4 regions of the Saliniradius amylolyticus genome follow, and region 4 is predicted to be linked to each of the others. Evidence: predicted binding sites of a transcription regulator. Region 4 holds the regulator's gene; each other region holds the start of a gene.
The links. The regulator sigma-54, encoded in region 4, starts transcription at its own class of promoters, with help from an activator protein. The targets are predictions, from matches to a motif close to GTTGGCACGNNNNTNGNNT.
Positions count from the first base shown of each region.

Region 1 (4,746 bases), 420 kb from region 4:
TTCGGCCGACTGCTCGGCTTCCAGGTAAGATAAAACAATAGTCTGAATCTGAGGGTGCTCGTTGCGAATAATGCTGGCCACCTGTTTAGAGTCCATCCATTTAAGTGAATCCAGACCTTTGGCACCGCCGCCCATCAGGATTTGATCGATAAGGTTGGCGGCCTTATCCTCACCCAACGCGGCCGTCAGGGCTTTCTTAACAAATTCCTGACTCTGGAAACCGATGGTGCTGTGGTTCTGGATCTCTTCGATGAAGTGTTTATGCACCGCGGTGATCTTATTCTGGGTCATATCATCCAGAGTGGCCATGGTAGAGCCCAGCTTCTGAACCTGCTTAGGCTCCAAATGCTTTAGGATCTGCGCGGCATCTTCTTCCTGCAGACTGAGCAACAGGATAGCCGCCTTTTCGACCCCTTCGAGCTTACCAACGTCGTACGTGGGCTCTTCTTTTTCTACCAGTTCTTCAGTTGCCATAATTATTCATCCATCATCAGCCAGCCCTTGACCACCTGGGCAGACAGTTCGGGTTCGTTCGCCACCAGCGCCCGCACCGCTTTCAATACATCTTCGTCTTTATGCAGGTCCGGCAGCATCAGTGAGCCATCCGAGGCAAAGCCAACCTGACCTTCATCGAAGTCCTGCGACAGCATACTAATGGTTTCATCCCCCAGATCCAGCCCTGAATCGGCGTCGTAACCGTCGTCCTCACGGGTATCTTCGGGGTAAATCAGCTTCTTCAGCATGGGCCGCACAATCGCCATGATCAGGGTGATGATTACCAGGCCACCGACCAACAGACGCAAAGCACGCATGAACCAGTCTTCTTCCCAGAAAGGCACTTCAGCGATCGTCGCGTCTTCCATGCGGTTAAAGGGAATACTCACCACTTCCAGGGAATCACCGCGAGTCACATCAAAACCAATGCCACCCTGTAACAACCGACGGATATTCAACAGCTCTTCCTGAGCCCGGGGGACTTCGGTGGTACTGCCGTCTTCTGCGGTTTCGGTTTTATAATCTACCGCCACCGATACACTCAGACGCTTGATCACACCGGTCTGCTGCTTGGTGTGACTGATGGTCGTATCCAGCTCATAGTTGCGGGTACTTTCTTTATGAGTACGTCCCGGAACAGTACTTTGACTGTTATTGCCAGTCGCTTGTTCCGGAATATTCGCGTCCAGCGGCGGCTGATTGCTCAAGGCCCCCGGAATACCGGCGGTGACACTGCCGACGCTGTTATTCTCTACCGTCATCTCACTGCGTACCGCAGGCAGATCCGGATTATAGCGTTTTTGCGTCTGTTCCACCGAGGTAAAGTCCATGGTCACATCCACCTGGGCGGTATAATTTTCCAGACCCAACACTGGGATCAAAATGGAATCGATCTTCTCGCGATACTCGGTTTCGCGCCGCTGTTCGATTTCATATTCACGACGTGAACGGGCGCTCATCGAATCCTGGGAGCCTGAGTTCAGCAAACGGCCATTACTGTCGGTCACGGTCACCTTCGCCGGCTCCATACCTTCAACGGCTGAGGACACCATATCCACAATGGAGTCCACCTCTTCACCGGATAGCACTGAACCACGACTTGGTGTAACCACCACGGTGGCGCTGGGCTTTTTCGCGACACGGGCAAACACACTCTCTTTGGGGATCGCCAACAGTACTTTGGCCTTGCGGACGGCGCTGATCTCTTCAATAGTCCGGGCCAGCATTTGTTCGCGAGCGTGCTTGAGTCGCTCCTTTTCCACGCGCTGGCTGACGCCAAACCCCATGTCCTGCATGATAATGTCAGTGCCGGCCGACGATTCTTTGGTCAGTCCCTGACGGGCCATGCCTAACTTGATGTCCTGATACTGCTCCTCATTGACATACACCACATTGCCGTCTAGGCGATAGTCGATCTGACTGGCGTCCAGGTAGTCGAGTGTTTCAATCAACTCTTCGGTAGGCATCTTAGCCAGCGGCCGGTACTCAGGCTCCTGCGCCCAAATAACGATAAACACGGCGATGGCCACACAAATTACCAGTGCCACAATCAGGGTAATCTGACGCATCAGATCGATACCCCCCAGACCATCCATAAAGCCCGATTTTTGCTCCTGAGCGCTATCGTTAGACTCGGTTTGTGCAGCGTCGGAAACTGCCAGTTCTGTACCTGTTGCTTCAGCCACGGCTCATTCCTCTCTCGGTTATACCGGCATATTCATTATGGTTTTGTAGGCTTCTAACACCTTGTTGCGCACCTGCATGGTGGCTTCAAAGGCGATGCCGGACTTCTCTTTGGCCACCATCACGTCGGCCAGGCTGACATTGGGGTCACCCATCTCAAATTGCTTCTGAAGATTGCGGGACTCAAACTGCATGTCATTGACGCCATCCAGCGCATCTTTCAGCATATCGCCAAAATTGGCGCTACTGGGGTTGGCCGGCTGGGCTTGAGGGGTACTTTCCAGACCCGTCCCCGCCTGCGCGGCGAGTGCCTGCATTTGACTGTATAGGGCTTGTGCTTTGACGTCCATACTCACTCCAGACGGCATCAGATTACGTTACCCCATCTAAAGCAAGACTAGTGCCAAGGCGTATTTTACCTTTATTTACAATAACTTAAGCACAGATAGAGAGTTCTTTTTGAGCATAAAAAACCAGAGTGACGGAAAGCCGTCACTCTGGTATTTATTCATAGGCAGGACAATCGGCGGTTCAGGCCGGTAAATGAATCCCGTTATCGCGCATCCGGGCCAGCTTGTATCTGAGAGTCCGGGGACTGATCCCCAGTTTCTCTGCCACCTGTTTGCGACTACCATTACAGGCCTTGAGGGTTTGTAAAATAATCTGATGTTCCTGCTGCTGCAACTCTGCGCCCAGGCGTTTTTTCTCTACCGGTGGCAGTTTGTCTTCGACCAGCGGACCCTTTGACTCCGATGCCGGGGCCAGATCCTGCTCTAGCATCAGATCTCCGGCATCGATGTGATCGTCCTGCACCAGAATAAGCGCACGCTGGATCACGTTTTCCAGTTCGCGCACATTACCGGGCCAGGAGTACTGACTCAGTTTTAGCTCGGCAGCACGACTCAATTGAACAATGGCCCGGCCTGATTTGAGACAGTGGCGCTCGATCATATGTCGGGCTAAGGGCAAGATATCCCCGGTCCGCTGCGACAGCGGGAGCCAGCTTAATGGAAACACATTCAGACGATAATAGAGGTCCTCACGGAATTGCCCGTCTCTGACGGCCTGTTGCAAGTCACGGTTACTGGTCGCGATGACTCGTACATCCAGGCTGATGGTCTTGCGCCCACCCAGTCGTTCGACTTCTTTTTCCTGAAGCACCCGCAATAACTTGGCCTGCAGCGCCAGATCCATTTCAGTAATTTCATCCAGCAGCAAGGTACCGCCCTGGGCTTGTTCAAACTTACCCGGGCAGGCTTGTAAAGCTCCCGTAAAGGCGCCTTTTTCATAGCCAAACAAGGTGGCTTCCAGCATATTTTCAGGGATGGCAGCACAATTAATCGCGATAAACGGCTCATCGGCGCGCGCCGATCGATCGTGGATATAGCGAGCCATCACTTCTTTACCCGAACCACTGGGACCTAACACCATAACTGTTGCATCGGACTGAGCCACCTTCTGAGCCAGCTCCAGCAAACGCCGAGAACTTGGGTCCCCTACCACAGGAGTACAAGATTCTACCTTCTGAGCCGGTGCGTAGCGACTGACTAAGTTCAACAACACTTCGGGGGAAAAAGGTTTGGCCATGTAGTCGGTTGCCCCTTCACGCATCGCCTCTACCGCATCGTCGATAGTGGCATAGGCGGTCATTAAGAGTACCGGTAAATTGGGCCATTTTTGCTTAATGGTGCGCATTAACGATAAGCCGTTCATTGCCCCCATTTGGATGTCGCTGACCACCATATCCACCGATTGCTGATTGAGTCTCGACAAGGCCGCCTCGGCGCTATCCGCTTCCAGAATTTCATAGCCGCCCAGTGTGAGCGTATCCACCAGGGCCTCACGCAGGCCACTGTCATCTTCGACGATCATGATACGAGTATGGCTCATGGTTGCCTCCTTATTTTGCGGTCGCTACCGAGGAAGACGGTAACTCTCGCTGAATCGGTAATTGAATCGACACGCAGGCGCCGCCGCTGGGTTCATTGCTGGCGCTGACCTGCCCCTGGTGAGACTGAGCAACAGCTTTGACCACTGCCAGTCCAAGGCCAGTGCCCTGGGACTTGGTGGTGAAAAACGGCTCAAAAGCTTGCTTGGCATGTTGCTCGGGAAAGCCCGGACCATTATCCGACAAGCTGATAGTCACCTTATCGGGTTGTTTCGATTCGCGACGCGCCGACAAAACCAACTTGGCGCCTTGCCCACAGGCCTGCAGGCTGTTGTGAATGAGATTCTGTAAGGCACTGGCCAAAGCCGTTTTATTGCCCAACACCAGAATATCCGGCTCAGGCACTTGAACCTGCATACTGCCTTGCTTGGCCGATAACATGGCTTCAGCGCCGGCTTCCACTTCCAGCATTAAGCTTTGCAGCGACAGCTCAGTCACAACTTGCTCACCGCCGCTTTTGGCAAACAGCAGCATATCGTTAACCTGCTGCTCCAAGTCTTTTAAGCGCGACATCAGCTTATCGGCAAACTGCCCGCGTGAATCCTGCTTGAGCGTGGGGTTTTGTAAGTTGGCACCATACAACATAGCCGCCGACAGTGGCGTTCTGATTTGGTGGGCTA
Region 1 is NZ_CP029347.1:2,241,315-2,246,060, forward strand. It holds gene fliG (flagellar motor switch protein FliG) at 1-474, opposite strand, end outside; gene fliF (flagellar basal-body MS-ring/collar protein FliF) at 477-2,180, opposite strand; gene fliE (flagellar hook-basal body complex protein FliE) at 2,199-2,528, opposite strand; gene HMF8227_RS10470 (sigma-54-dependent transcriptional regulator) at 2,710-4,068, opposite strand; gene HMF8227_RS10475 (sensor histidine kinase) at 4,079-4,746, opposite strand, start outside.
Region 1: fliE (flagellar hook-basal body complex protein FliE) is a predicted target of sigma-54. The motif match lies at 2,568-2,586, and genes of this name have one in related genera.

Region 2 (4,746 bases), 1.8 Mb from region 4:
ATATTGACGCTTACCTGAGAGACCTTTAATGCTGTGGCTCTGGCCGCAGCCAGAGCCACAGCAAAACGAAGGTACAAATCAGGGTCACAATTATGGCCAACCAGCTGTTGGCCTGACTCATCCATAACAGCAGCATGCTGAGCCCGATCAACAGGGTGGCCATATATTTAGCGCGCCGACGCACATAGCCACCACCTCGCCACTGACGAATATCATCACCGAACTTAGGATGGCCCAGCAGGTAATTTTCCAGTCGGGGCCACCCCTTGCTACTTGCCCAGGCTGCCACCAGAATGAAGGGGACTGTGGGCAAGCCCGGAAGCAACACCCCGATGAATCCAGTTATGAGCGACAACGAGGCAAGAATACGCCAGTAGATTGCTACCAATGGTGCAGCTCCGCCTCTGTTATAGTGAATAAAAACCAATACATTAATATTCGCTCATTAGTGCTAGAAACGCACGCCTTGTGATGTGTTTCCGCATAGCTGAACTTTATTCTGTTATAACGGGTAAACACAGGTGTATTTTTGATTAAGCAATAAAACCATGGAGTGAGTAATGGCACAAGACAGCTACACCCCACCTAAGGTTTGGGCCTTCGACAACGAAAGCGGTGGTAAATTTGCCAGTATCAACCGGCCTACCGCCGGGGCCCGGTTCGATAAGACCTTGCCCAAAGGTGAGCAGCCGTTTCAACTGTATTCTCTGGCAACGCCGAATGGCGTCAAGACATCCATCATGTTTGAAGAACTGCTGGAAACGGGCATTAAGGAGGCTGAATACGACGCCTGGCTGATCGACATTGGCGAGGGCGAGCAGTTCGGTAGCGGCTTTGTTGAACTTAATCCCAACTCCAAGATCCCGGCGTTGCTGGATACCACTACCGATACCCGAGTGTTTGAATCAGGATCTATCCTGCTGTATTTGGCTGAGAAGTTTGAGGCCTTCATCCCCAGCGATCATCGAGGCCGGACTGAGTGCATGAACTGGTTGTTCTGGCAGATGGGCAGTGCGCCCTTCCTGGGGGGCGGCTTTGGGCACTTTTATAACTATGCGCCCGAGAAGCTGGAATACCCCATCAATCGCTACGCCATGGAGACCAAACGTCAGCTGGATGTGCTGGATAAGCATCTGGCCGAGCATCAGTATATGGCAGGCAAAGATTACTCCATCGCCGATATGGCCATCTGGCCTTGGTATGGCGTTTTAGCCCAAGGCAAATTGTATGATGCCGGTGAATTTTTACAGGTGCAGGACTACAAGCATCTTCAACGCTGGACTGAGCAAATAGCCCAGCGCCCCGCCGTTCAACGGGGCCGGATGGTCAATCGCGTTTGGGGAGAGGAACACGAACAGCTACATGAACGCCATCACGCTAGCGACTTTGAGCATAAGACTCAGGATAAGTTAGGGTACTAAATAAGAAATGGCGTCCCCACTAGGAATCGAACCTAGATCTAAGCCTTAGGAGGGCCTTGTTTTATCCATTAAACTATGGGGACAAACTACCAAGCATCGATCGGAAGCAGGATTATTGCTGATGCAGTAGTTTTTTGAAAGCCCTAACGCTTGGTGACAAAGTCATTTGGCTGAATATTCAGCAAAGGCTGGCCGTTAACAGACTCTACTACCGCAGAGGTGCCGGAGATGGACATCACCTGTACCTTAAAGGGGTGCAGTTGATACTGGTAATGGCTATTGCCTTCGGTGTCAAAGAACTGCCCGAGTTTGAATACCTGCATTTGGTCTCCCTGATTAACGCCGTGTTCCCGTCCCAGGTTTATGGTGATTTCTTCGCCCACAACTCGCACCACCCGACCATAAGAGGGCAGGCAGGCAACTTCCTCATCGACGCGCTCAGCGATGCGTTGCAGTAAGTTATTGACGCCACTGCCATAGGTGGAGCTCCAGAATGCCCCGGAGGCGGCATCGACGATTTCGTTGTGGGGGTATGACCAGAGTGCCTGAGTTTGGAAGGTGTCGGTAAACAATAGCTCGCCGGTAATGCCGTTAATCAGATAAGCGCGCAAACTAAAGTGGCGTTGTGTTTGGTCCGACTGCCAGAAGCGCAGGCTACCTGCAGATTCCACCTTGTGACTGAGATCGAGAATTTCGCCAAACAGTACCAGTTGAGTCCCCGTATCGCGAGACAGGGTGATGGCCTGCTGGGTCATATCCTGCTGAGGGCTGTAGTAGTTAGGGAAAATATGGTCGATGCGGGCATGGCCGGCACTGACGCTGAAGTTCTGCTCCAGCCTGCGGGGCACGGTTTCGCCCAATTCATACAGTTGTCCGAGGCGAGCCTGAGCGCGCTTGTAAATGGGGAACCAGGTGGTGGCGATATCTTTCTTATAGCCGGTAATGTCACAGTCGGTCTTGGCCGGGAAGATGTCGGCGCGAATGGTGACGGAGATCAGATCGCCGCTGTAGTTCTCCGAGACCATTTCCACGCTGTTAACTTCGCCACCGGAGAGTACCTCCAACCGGTCATCGCTGAGCAAGCCATCGGTGAGCTTTTGGATACTGGCCACCTTGGCCCCGGAAAACAGCAAGGCTTGTTTGATGGCCTCTTCGGTGGCCATGCGCCGGGCATGTTCCCGGTTACCCTGGATGATGGTCGCCTGGCCACTGGCTTCGTACCAGATGGCTTCAGCGCCCAGAGGCATAAATAGAACAAAGAGTAGTAACAGTCGTCTCACCTTGATACTCGCTATGTCGGAATTCTGACGCTGATTGCGCAGCGCATCGGTTTGATGAAAGTGAGCAAAAACCATGCCCAAATAGTTTTATATCACGCAGCTACTTTTGGTGTGCTATTTGCATTGCTTTATTCATCTGTGGGCAGCGGTCAGTTTTTCGTCGCTGTCGGGAAATCAATTCAGGAGTTGATAATGAAACAAATCAGTCTGGGTGTCACCCTGGGGTTGGCACTGCTTACCGGCGGCTGTTCGAGCGTCTTCGACCGACAGGTCGAATGGGAGTACGTCGAGCCGGATCATTATCCTGTTGTCAAAGCTGTGGGTTATGCACCCGTGTCAGTGCAGAAAGGGCAGACGTCTTCGGTACGCCGTATCAATGCGATTAAGGCCTCTAAGTTGGATGCTTATCGGGAGCTGGCTGAACAGGTCTATGGTCAGCGTATTCGTGGCAGTCAGACCATTCAGGACTTGGTATTGCAAGATGACCAGTTGCAGGCTTCAGTAGATGCAGTGATCCGCGGTGCAGAAATCATTAAGTCCTACCCGGTAGGAGAGGACACTTACGCCACCGAGGTGAAACTGGACATGAAGAAGGTTCACGACATGTATATTTCCACGTCCCGGCCACGACGGATTAAGAATGTTACCTATTACTGAGTGAACGCCATAAAAAAAGCGGCAATGATTGCCGCTTTTTTTATGTTCTCTACTATCAGGCTTTAACACCGCCGCCCCGGGAGCCCGAGGTGGGTTTACCGCTTTTGTTGTAGGTCATGGATTCTTTTGAGCGGGCTTCCAAGATCAGGTTACGCAGGTGTTCTAATCGCAATTGGCCTTGTTCTACAGCCTTGGCGTTGATTTCGGTGAGGTATTTGCAGTCATCTACCCGTTGCTCAATAGCGGTTTTGAGCTCGTCTGCGTCGGGATCGGCCAGTTGCTCTTGGCTTAGGTTGGCGATTTTTTGGTCGGCTTGCTGGATTTGGTCCAGCAAAGATTGTTTTTGCTTTAACAGATCAATTAACGCTTCTGGATCCCGACTGCTGATTAGCTTTAGCTCGTTATCCAAAAGCGTCTTAAGTTGTTCAAGGTTCTGAAGTTGTTGTTCCAACAGGGAGACTGACGATGTGGTCATAGTCAGGCTTTTTCTCCGCCAAATAGTTCTGACTCCATCTTGGCGATCTTATCAGCCAAGACATCAGCATTGACTTTATATTCGCCAGCCTGGATGGCTTTTTTCAGCTTATCCACTTTGTCCTGATTAACAGGTGCCTCGTTACTCTTCTTCTGTACATTGGCCATTTGCTGGGCAGACTGGGTCAAAGATACCGAGTCCGGCCTTGCTTTTGCTCCAGTTTTCTGGGCGGCGGCTTGGTTGGACTGGTTCTGTGCCTGCTGCTGCGCAAGCTTCTGGCTGTCGACCTGAGACTTGCTCAGGTTGTTATTGACATTGTTAATTGCCATGGTCAAAACCCACCAAAATTAATACACTCTTACTATCGTTATCGGCCCACACTAGCAAACCTTTAAACTTTTTTGGATGTTTTTGTGGTTAACTGTGCCGCCTCACAAAGGTTATCGGCCCACACTACAATCCCTTTAATTATATCAGATGCCGACCTGAACCGCAGCACTGCTTATTACTCTGGCATTCACCATACGTTCTGAACGGCGATTACGTACCTGAATGGTATCGCCAATGTTGCCATCCTGCTCGGCAATGCCCGAGGTTTTAATACTCAGACCACCAGTTTTGGCGAGGATGGTGACCTTGTCGCCCTCACAAATAAAACACAGTTGTCGTGGGGTGATGGCGTCACCGCTTCGAATACGGCGTTTCACCCTGGCTCCTACCACCTGTTGCGGCTCGGCATACGTCGTGCCGCGCAACTGATTTTTATCTACCTCAATGGTTTTTAGATGGTTTAAAGAGAGCAGGGTGCCCGGCGACAAGGAGGCCGTGGTGACCACCACAGATTGCAGATCTTTGACGCGCACCATAACGTATAAGAACCAGTCAGACACCGGACAATGTACCTTGACCGTGA
Region 2 is NZ_CP029347.1:867,282-872,027, forward strand. It holds gene HMF8227_RS04080 (MlaA family lipoprotein) at 1-29, shown strand, start outside; gene HMF8227_RS04085 (YbaN family protein) at 26-388, opposite strand; gene yghU (glutathione-dependent disulfide-bond oxidoreductase) at 561-1,421, shown strand; tRNA gene HMF8227_RS04095 (tRNA-Arg) at 1,430-1,504, opposite strand; gene HMF8227_RS04100 (flagella assembly protein FlgT) at 1,565-2,701, opposite strand; gene HMF8227_RS04105 (LPP20 family lipoprotein) at 2,894-3,358, shown strand; gene HMF8227_RS04110 (flagella synthesis protein FlgN) at 3,414-3,833, opposite strand; gene flgM (flagellar biosynthesis anti-sigma factor FlgM) at 3,836-4,162, opposite strand; gene flgA (flagellar basal body P-ring formation chaperone FlgA) at 4,307-4,746, opposite strand, start outside.
Region 2: HMF8227_RS04100 (flagella assembly protein FlgT) is a predicted target of sigma-54. The motif match lies at 2,764-2,782, and genes of this name have one in related genera.

Region 3 (4,746 bases), 400 kb from region 4:
AGTACCTTCTTTCAAAGCCGGTAAAGCACTGAAAGACGCCTGCAACTAAGAAAACGTTCAGTCTGAATTTTAAAAAGCGATGCATTGCCATCGCTTTTTTTATGTCTGAAGCCAGTGGATCTTTTCCCTAGAAAACGGGTTTAGGTTATAATCCGCGCTCGTTTAAGGGGAGCCACCGGCTCTTGGCATCGAATCCGGAGTAAAGAAGTCACAATGTTAGAAAGAATCAGAGAAGGATCACAGGGTTTCTGGGCCAGAGCGATCCTGGTATTAGTGATCTTAACCTTTGCCCTGGCTGGCATCGGCAGCTATCTGACCACAAACACCGATCAACCTGTTGCGGCGGTAAATGGTACAGAGATCACCCAATCTCGCTTAGAGCAAGCTTACCAAAATGAGCGTGCTCGGATGGAGCAGCAATACGGCGATGCTTTCAGTCAGTTAATGAGTGATAGCGATTACATGAAAAACTTTCGTCGTAACCTGCTAGACAGACTGGTGGCCGAGACCCTAATGGAGCAGACCGCCCGGGACATGGGGCTGAGAGTGAGCGACGAAGAGATTAAGCAGTCCATTCTTGCCATGCCGGAGTTTCAGGTGGGCGGTAGCTTTAACAACGACCGCTATCTTGCCGTACTGCGTCAATCTGGCCTGCAACCCAGCGGCTTTCGCGATCTGATGCGTAAGGACATGACCCGCCGGCAGTTGGTCGAGGCGGTCATGGGTACCGAGTTTGTGCTCGAAGGGGAAGCCCGGCGCTTATTACAATTGCAGCAGCAGACGCGTGACCTGGCTTATGTGACAGTGCCAGCGGAGCAATTCAAGGATGCGGTCTCGGTGTCTGAGCAGGAAGTGGCTAACCATTATCAAACCAACCTGAGCCAATATGACACACCGGAAAAAGTGGCTCTGCGTTACGTGACTCTCTCCATGGAGCAGCTGGCGGGGGATATTGATGTGACTGAGGAAGAGCTTAGTAGCTATTATGAGCAGAACCAGTCTCAGTATCGCAGCGAGAAACAGGTGCGTGCCGCCCATATTCTTATTGAGTTTGGTGATGATAAGTCCGATGCTCAGCAACAGGCTGAGTCTTTGCTGAAAGAGTTGGAGCAAGGCGCTAGCTTTGCTGATTTGGCTAAGCAGCACTCTGCCGATACCTTTAGTGCTGAGAATGGCGGTGATCTGGATTGGTTTGGTCGTGATGTAATGGCGCCTGAGTTTGAACAGGCAGCTTTTGCCCTAGAGAAGGGACAGGTCAGTGACGTGGTGGAAACCGAGTTTGGCTTCCATTTGATCAAGGTCACCGACATTAAACCCGAGCAGGTTCAGGAACTGGCTGAGGTGAAAGACGAGGTTAAACAGGCGGTGCAGGAGCAAAAAGCCGAACAACGTTTCTATGACCTTCAGCAAGAAATGGCTCAGGTGGCCTTCGAAATGCCGGATAACCTTGACGAAGTTGCTGCCATTGCCGGACAGCCCATTGAAACGACCAAGTTGTTCAGTCGTGCCGACGCTCCGGAGCCAATCAGTCAGGCTTCCGTTCTAGAGCGAGCCTTTTCAGCGGAGTTAGTTGAAGAACGGGTCAACAGCGATATTATCGAACTGGACGATGGTCAGATTCTGGTATTGCGGGTGGATGACTATCTGCCAGAGCGTACCAAGGCTCTGGAAGAAGTTAGTGATGAGATTCGCGAGAACCTACTGGCCGAAAAGGCTCAGCAGGCAGCACTGGATTGGACTGAGTCCCTGATTTCGATGGAAGCTGAAGCGCGTCAGCAGCAATTGGCTGAAAAGGGACTGGAGTGGCAACAACATCAAAACGTTGCTCGCCAAAACGGCGAGGTGGCCCCTTCGATCGTCAATACGGCATTTAGCCTGTCTCCTGAAGCAGACCAGAACCTGGATGTTGCGACTGTCCAGGAAGGCGCTGCTCTGGTGAAGTTGAATCAGGTGCATCAGTCACAGGCCTCTGATGAGCAGATGCTGTCGATGATTCGTGAGCGTCTGGCAGGCCAGAAAGGGCAAACCACTTACTCGGCGATGATTGAAGCCTTAAAGGCGAAGGCAGACATCGAGTACTATCAACTGTCAGAGGACAGCTAAACTGACCTTCTGGGACTGAGCCTCCTGGCTCAGTCCTGCTTTACCTTCCCCAGGTAGTAACGCCTTTCTATTCTATACCGCAAGAAAATTTCTAATTTGGCATAAGCCTTGCATTTTATTTGACATCGTTCTCCAACAGTCAAGAATTTGTCATGGATAAAATGCTTTATATTGCCGCCAGCGGAGCCAAGCAAGACTTGCATGCGACCCAGCTGCGAGCCAATAACCTGGCTAATGCACAGACTACGGGCTTTAAGGCCCAGTTGGAGCAAGCCCGTGCCATGCCCGCCTTTGGCGAGGGGCTCCCCACTCGTGTGTTTGCCATGACCGAGAGTCCGGGGTCCGATATGGAAGGCGGCGCCATGATCAAAACCGACCGTGATTTAGACATTGCCATCCAGGGTAAAGGTTGGTTCAGCGTTCAGGACCAAAACGGTGAAGAAGCCTATACCAGAGCCGGCAATCTGAAGTTGTCTGCTCAGGGTGTGCTGGAAGATGGTCACGGTAATATGGTGATTGGTGATGCTGGCCCGGTTGTCGTGCCTTTGCCTCTGGACAAGTTTCAGATAGCCAATGACGGAACCATATCTATACGGCCCAGAGGCGCACCTGAAGATGTGTTGGTTCAGGTCGGTCAGATTAAGATGGTGAACCCTGGCGATGATGTCATGGAGCGAGGGAAAGATGGTTTATTCCGCTTGAAGAGTGGAGATGTGGCCGATGTTGATCCTAATGTGTCTTTACGCTCGGGCATGCTAGAGGGCAGCAATGTCAACACGGTCGAAGAAATGGTGAGTATGATCAACCTGCAGCGTCATTATGAGATGCAGGTGAAATTAATGAAGCAGGCCGAAGACTTGGATCAGCAGGGCAATATGCTGATGCGGATCCTTTAACGGGCTGACTGAATAACTGGAGGTAGCTTATGCATCCGGCATTGTGGGTAGGTAAAACGGGATTAGATGCGGCACAAACAGATGTGTCGGTCATTTCAAACAACCTGGCGAACGCCAGTACAGTAGGCTTTAAGAAGGGTCGGGCGATCTTTGAAGACTTACTGTATCAAAATATCAATCAGCCGGGCGGACGTTCCTCGGCCGATACCGAGCGTCCGTCTGGTCTGATGCTGGGGGCAGGCAGTAAAGTGGTCGCCACTCAAAAGGCCTTTACTCAGGGTAATTTACAGAGCACGGAAAACGCGCTGGATATGTCTATTCAGGGACGGGGTTTTTTCGAGATCCTGCAGCCTGACGGCACCATTGCATACTCGCGCAACGGCCAGTTTACCTTGAATGATCAAGGTCAGATCGTGACACCGGGGGCCGGATTTCTGCTGCAGCCTGCCATTCAGGTGCCAGAGGATGCAACGCAAATTTCCATTTCTCAGGATGGTGAGGTGTCTGCTGCGGTGCAAGGTCAGGCCGAGCCTGTGGTGTTGGGTCAGATTAACATTTCTGATTTTGTGAACCCCACCGGTCTGCAGCCCATTGGTCAAAACTTGTATGTTGAAACCGCGTCCAGTGGTGCGCCTCAGCAAGGCATTCCTGGCCTAGAAGGGCTTGGAAGTATCCATCAGGGCAGCCTGGAAACCTCCAACGTCAACGTGACCGAAGAACTGGTTAATCTGATCGAGAGTCAGCGTCTGTATGAGATGAACTCCAAAGTGATTTCATCGGTGGATCAGATGCTTGGCCAGATCGTACAACAGCTTTAATGCTGGGGAGTAAGGCGATGCGTATCTCGGTTATTGCACTGGCACTCTTTTTGGGAGGTTGTATGTCCACCGCCCAGCGTACTCCGGTTCCGGACGATCCCAGCTATGCCCCTGTCACACCGGATATGCCCAGAGAGCGGCTGGCTAAAGATGGTTCCATCTTCTCCCAGGCCACGGCCAACAGCCTGTATTCCGATGTTAAAGCGCGCCGTGTCGGCGATATCATAACCGTGGTGTTGCAGGAGAATACCACTGCCAGCAAGTCGGCTCAGACCAGCACGAGTAAAGAAAGCGGCGTGGACTTGGATCCTATCACCGGACTTAACGGCAACAACGTGACCATTGGTGGCAACTCTTTGCAGCTTGGTGTGGACTCGTCGAATGATTTCAGTGGTAATGCCAGCACCAGTCAGAATAACAATTTATTCGGTAACATCTCAGTGACAGTGATGAAGGTCTTGCCCAATCAAAATCTGGTGGTGCGAGGGGAAAAATGGATGACCATCAACAATGGGGATGAGTTTATCCGACTTACTGGGATAGTGCGTTCGGCTGATATTAGTCCGGACAATGAAGTGGTGTCTTCCAAAGTGGCCAACGCACGAATTCAGTACAGTGGCACTGGCAGTTTCGCCCGGGCACAGGAAAAGGGCTGGCTGACCCGGTTCTTTGATTCAAGCTGGTGGCCATTTTAGGAGTCGATAATGAAATACGCTCAAGTCATACTCTTGTCTGTGCTACTGCTCGTAAGTTTTGGGCAGGAAGCGGCGCAACGAATTAAAGATGTTGCTTCTGTCCAAGGGGTTCGTAGCAACCAATTGGTGGGCTATGGCCTGGTGGTGGGTCTGCCGGGTACCGGCGAGCAGAGCCCGTTTACCGAACAGAGCTTTCGCACCATGCTGGCAAACTTTGGCATAACTATGCCTTCA
Region 3 is NZ_CP029347.1:2,255,425-2,260,170, reverse strand. It holds gene hupB (nucleoid-associated protein HU-beta) at 1-49, shown strand, start outside; gene HMF8227_RS10530 (SurA N-terminal domain-containing protein) at 214-2,103, shown strand; gene flgF (flagellar basal-body rod protein FlgF) at 2,256-2,999, shown strand; gene flgG (flagellar basal-body rod protein FlgG) at 3,029-3,817, shown strand; gene flgH (flagellar basal body L-ring protein FlgH) at 3,835-4,512, shown strand; gene HMF8227_RS10510 (flagellar basal body P-ring protein FlgI) at 4,522-4,746, shown strand, end outside.
Region 3: flgF (flagellar basal-body rod protein FlgF) is a predicted target of sigma-54. The motif match lies at 2,199-2,217, and genes of this name have one in related genera.

Region 4 (4,746 bases):
TAGATCATGTACAAACCCAATATGATACCCAGCCTTAAACACAACCTGTTGTTATGCCTACTGGCTTGTGGCGGCGCTCAGGCCACCGAAGGCGACTTTCAACAACCGATACAGGTGAGCTCCGGTTCCCAGTTTGTGGACGGCAAAAACAAAACTTCAGTATTTAAAGACAATGTTCGAATCGAACAAGGGTCACTGCTGATCCAAGCCGACGAAGTTGAAGTGATCGCCAGCGAAGGCAAGGGCAAGGAAGTTTTTATTGCCACAGGCAACCCCACAACCTACTCCCAGCTTATGGAAGATGGCAGTCGCATCTCAGCATCAGCACAGCGGATCCAGTATCGGGTCAATGGTCGCCAGATCGCTCTGGAAGGCCAGGCCCAGTTCCAGCAAGACAACAGCATGGTCAAGGGTGACAGGATCATCTTTGACATGGATGCCGAGCAACTTCTGGCTGAGGGCAGCAAGCAGGGTGAAGAGCGGGTCACTACGGTCTTCCAACCGGAGGAAAAAGCCGCCGGTAACGACAACCAAAACCAGAAAGAGCCACAGGAACCTTGAGCCCATGCCTACGTTAAGCGCGGCCAACTTGGCCAAATCTTACAAAAACCGTCAGGTGGTCAGGGATGTCAGTTTAAGCGTCTCCACCGGCCAAATTGTCGGACTGCTGGGGCCAAATGGTGCCGGTAAAACCACCACTTTTTATATGATTGTCGGCTTGGTGCCTCTGAACAAAGGCCAAATCCGCATCGACGATGACGACCTGACCCTGGAACCCATGCACGTGCGAGCGCGCAAAGGCATCGGCTACTTGCCTCAGGAATCATCCATCTTTCGTAAGCTGACGGTACACCAGAATCTGATGGCAATCCTCGAGACCCGTAAAGATCTGGATAAAGATCAGCGCGAAGCCCTGGCCGACGAACTGCTGGATGAATTTAACGTCAATCACATTCGTAATAGTCTGGGTATGAGCCTGTCCGGCGGTGAGCGCCGACGGGTTGAGATAGCCCGCGCCCTGGCCGCCAACCCCAGATTTATACTGTTGGATGAACCCTTCGCCGGTGTGGACCCTATCTCGGTCAGCGACATCAAGAAGATCATTCATCACCTCAGAGACCGAGGGATTGGGGTTCTCATTACCGACCATAATGTGCGCGAAACTTTGGATGTGTGTGAAAACGCCTATATTGTCAGCCACGGCGAACTCATTGCTCAGGGCAGCGCCGAAGAAGTACTGAATAACAAGCAAGTCAGAGATGTATACCTGGGCGAACAATTCAGGCTATAGTTAGTCTGTAAAAACGAAAAAATAGCCCCATAACAATACACAGGTTTACGGAATTACGAATCATCCATGAAGCCGTCGTTACAGCTAAAATTCAGCCAACAACTGACTATGACCCCACAGTTGCAACAGGCCATTCGCCTGCTGCAGCTCTCAACGCTGGATCTGCAACAGGAGATTCAGGAAGCGCTGGATTCAAACCCGCTATTGGAAGCCGAAGATGGTATGGGTGAGCAGAGCCTGGAAGACCAGGCCGAAAGTCGGCAAAAAGACTCCGACAACGTGGATACCAACGAGGCCCTGAAAAGTCAGGAGATGCCCGATGACCTGCCCATGGATACCACCTGGGACGAATACTACAGTGCTACGCCTGCCCCCGTTTCGTCGGCTCCAGTGGGCGGTGATGATACCGTCTATCAGGGGGAAACCAGCGACAGCATTCAGGACCATTTGCTGTGGCAAATGCGCCTGAGCCATTTTAGCGACACCGATACCAGTATCGCGACGGCGATCATCGATGCCATTGACGATACCGGCTACCTGACCCTCTCTGCCGAAGACATCCTCGACAGCCTGAATGATGATGAGGTGGATCTGGATGAGGTGGAGTGCGTGCTGAAACGAATTCAGCGTTTCGATCCTGTCGGCATTGGCGCCCGCACCGTACCCGAATGCCTGTTGGTCCAGCTAAGTCAGTTTGCGCCCGATACACCCTACCTGGAACAGGCGAAGGCCATTATTCTTGAGCACAGTGAACTGTTAGGCAGTAAGGACTATCGCACCCTGATGCGCAAAACCCGCTTGAAGGAGGATGATCTGCGTGAGGTGATGCGCCTGCTGCAAACCTTGAATCCCAGGCCGGCCAGTGCCGTAGTGCAAAATCAGCCCGAATATGTGATTCCGGATGTCGCCGTCAACAAAAAGAACGGCCGCTGGGTGGTAGAGCTAAACCCCGACAGTCTTCCCAAACTGAGCGTCAATCAGCAATACGCGGCCATGAGCCGAAATGCCAAAAACGCTAGCGACAGCCAGTTTATAAAGTCCCACATGCAGGAAGCCAAGTGGTTTATCAAGAGCCTGGAGAGCCGCAACGACACCCTCCTCAAGGTGGCCAGCTGTATTGTTCAGCATCAGCAAGGCTTCTTCGAACATGGCCCTGAAGCCATGAAACCATTGGTACTTAATGATGTCGCAGAAATGGTGGACATGCATGAATCCACCATCTCGCGGGTAACAACTCAAAAATACATGCATACGCCCAGAGGCATCTTTGAGCTTAAGTACTTTTTCTCCAGTCACGTGGCCACAGAGACCGGCGGCGAATGCTCGTCCACCGCTATTCGGGCCTTGATCAAGAAATTGGTGGCAGCAGAAAACCCTGCCAAACCATTGAGTGACAGCAAGATTGCGCAATTGTTGGCCGAACAGGGCATTGTGGTAGCCCGGCGGACAATCGCAAAATACCGGGAGTCATTACTGATCCCATCCTCAAACCAACGAAAGAGTCTGGTCTGACAGACTCACCGATAGAAGGAAGAGGCATTATGCAAATCAACCTTACTGGTCATCACGTTGACATCACCGACGCCCTTCGTGACTATGTGGATAGTAAGTTCACCAAACTTGAGCGACACTTCGACCACATCAATAATGTCCACGTTATTCTTAACGTTGAAAAACTGACGCAAAAAGCTGAAGCAACCCTGCACCTGAAAGGGGGCGAGGTGTTTGCCGATGCATCCGACTCCAATATGTATGCGGCCATTGATGGCCTGATCGACAAGCTTGACCGACAGGTGATAAAGCACAAGGAAAAAATGAAACGTCACTAATCAACCGAATGTAGTGTGACATGAACATAAAAGACCTTTTACCCCCTGAGTGCACCCTGTGTCGCACTCAGGGTTCCAGTAAGAAACGAATTCTACAAACCATTAGCGATATTGCGGTCGACTACTTGCCCGGCTTAGAGGAAGACGACGTCCTCGGCAGCCTGATTTGCCGGGAGAAGATGGGCAGTACCGGCATCGGCAATGGCATCGCCATCCCCCATGGGCGTCTGTCCGGGCTGACCAAGGTGCTGGCGATTTTGGTCACCACAGACAGCCCCATCAGTTATGACGCTGTTGATGATAAGCCTGTAGATATTTTCCTGGCTCTGCTGGTACCCGAAGACCAGGCCGAAGGCCATCTGCAGACTCTGGCCGCCATCGCTAGTCGATTGAACGATAAAGGCGTGGTGCAAAAGCTGCGTCAGGCCCACTCTGATCAGGAACTCTACGAGGCGATTACTTGAAACTTATTATCATCAGTGGCCGCTCTGGCTCAGGCAAGTCTATCGTTTTGAGGGCACTGGAAGATCTGGGCTACTACTGCGTGGATAACATTCCAGTAAACCTGCTACCCACCCTGACCCATACTGTGGTGGACGAATACGACCAGGTAGCCGTATCCATCGATGTGCGCAACCTGCCTAAAAACCCCGATGATTTGGTAGAAATTCTGGATTATCTTCCGGCCAGTTGGGAACTGACCATTCTCTATCTGGATGCCAGCGATGACGTGCTGGTAAAACGCTTTAGCGAAACCCGGCGCTTGCACCCCTTATCCAAAAATAGCATATCCCTGACCGACGCCATTCAGACGGAGAAAGATCTCTTAGTTCCCATTACCGAACGCGCCGACCTCTATATCGATACGGGCGAGTTAACTGTCCACCAGCTGGCCGAACTGGTACGGGAGAGAATTCTGGGCAAGAAAAGCTCACGGTTGGTACTGGTGTTTGAATCTTTCGGCTTTAAGCACGGTATTCCCAAGGACGCCGATTATGTCTTCGACGCCCGTTTTCTGCCCAATCCCCACTGGGAACCCGACCTTAAGCCTTTGACCGGAAAAGACCCTGAAGTAGAGGCTTTCCTGGGCGGCGAAACCATCGTCACCAAGTTTATCTGGCAAATACAGAACCTGATCGCCACATGGCTGCCTCACTTAGAGCGCAATAACCGTAGCTATGTGACTATTGCCATCGGCTGCACCGGTGGCCAGCATCGCTCAGTGTATGTGGCCGAATGCCTGGCGCGCAGCTTTAAGGTGACCCATCCGGATGTGCAGATCCGGCACCGGGAACTGGCTCGACAGGAAGCCCATGAAAATTGAAAAAACACTCACCATCATCAATAAACTGGGCCTTCATGCCCGGGCCGCAACTCAGTTAGCGAAGTTAACGAACCAGTTTGATGCGACTGTCACTCTTTATCAGGGCGATAAGTCAGCCAATGCCAACAGTGTGTTAGGCCTGATGATGCTGGAGTCTTCTCAGGGTAAAGAAGTACGGGTGATCAGCGAAGGCGAAGACGCGGAAGCGGCCATGGCTGCGGTGGAGCAGCTGATCCAGCAAAGATTCAACGAGTCCGAATAGTAAAATAACTGCTGATCTTAACCGCCGCTTCCTCTAAACT
Region 4 is NZ_CP029347.1:2,657,466-2,662,211, forward strand. It holds gene lptC (LPS export ABC transporter periplasmic protein LptC) at 1-38, shown strand, start outside; gene lptA (lipopolysaccharide transport periplasmic protein LptA) at 7-561, shown strand; gene lptB (LPS export ABC transporter ATP-binding protein) at 566-1,291, shown strand; gene HMF8227_RS12485 (RNA polymerase factor sigma-54) at 1,358-2,803, shown strand; gene hpf (ribosome hibernation promoting factor) at 2,833-3,120, shown strand; gene ptsN (PTS IIA-like nitrogen regulatory protein PtsN) at 3,141-3,584, shown strand; gene rapZ (RNase adapter RapZ) at 3,581-4,444, shown strand; gene HMF8227_RS12505 (HPr family phosphocarrier protein) at 4,434-4,706, shown strand.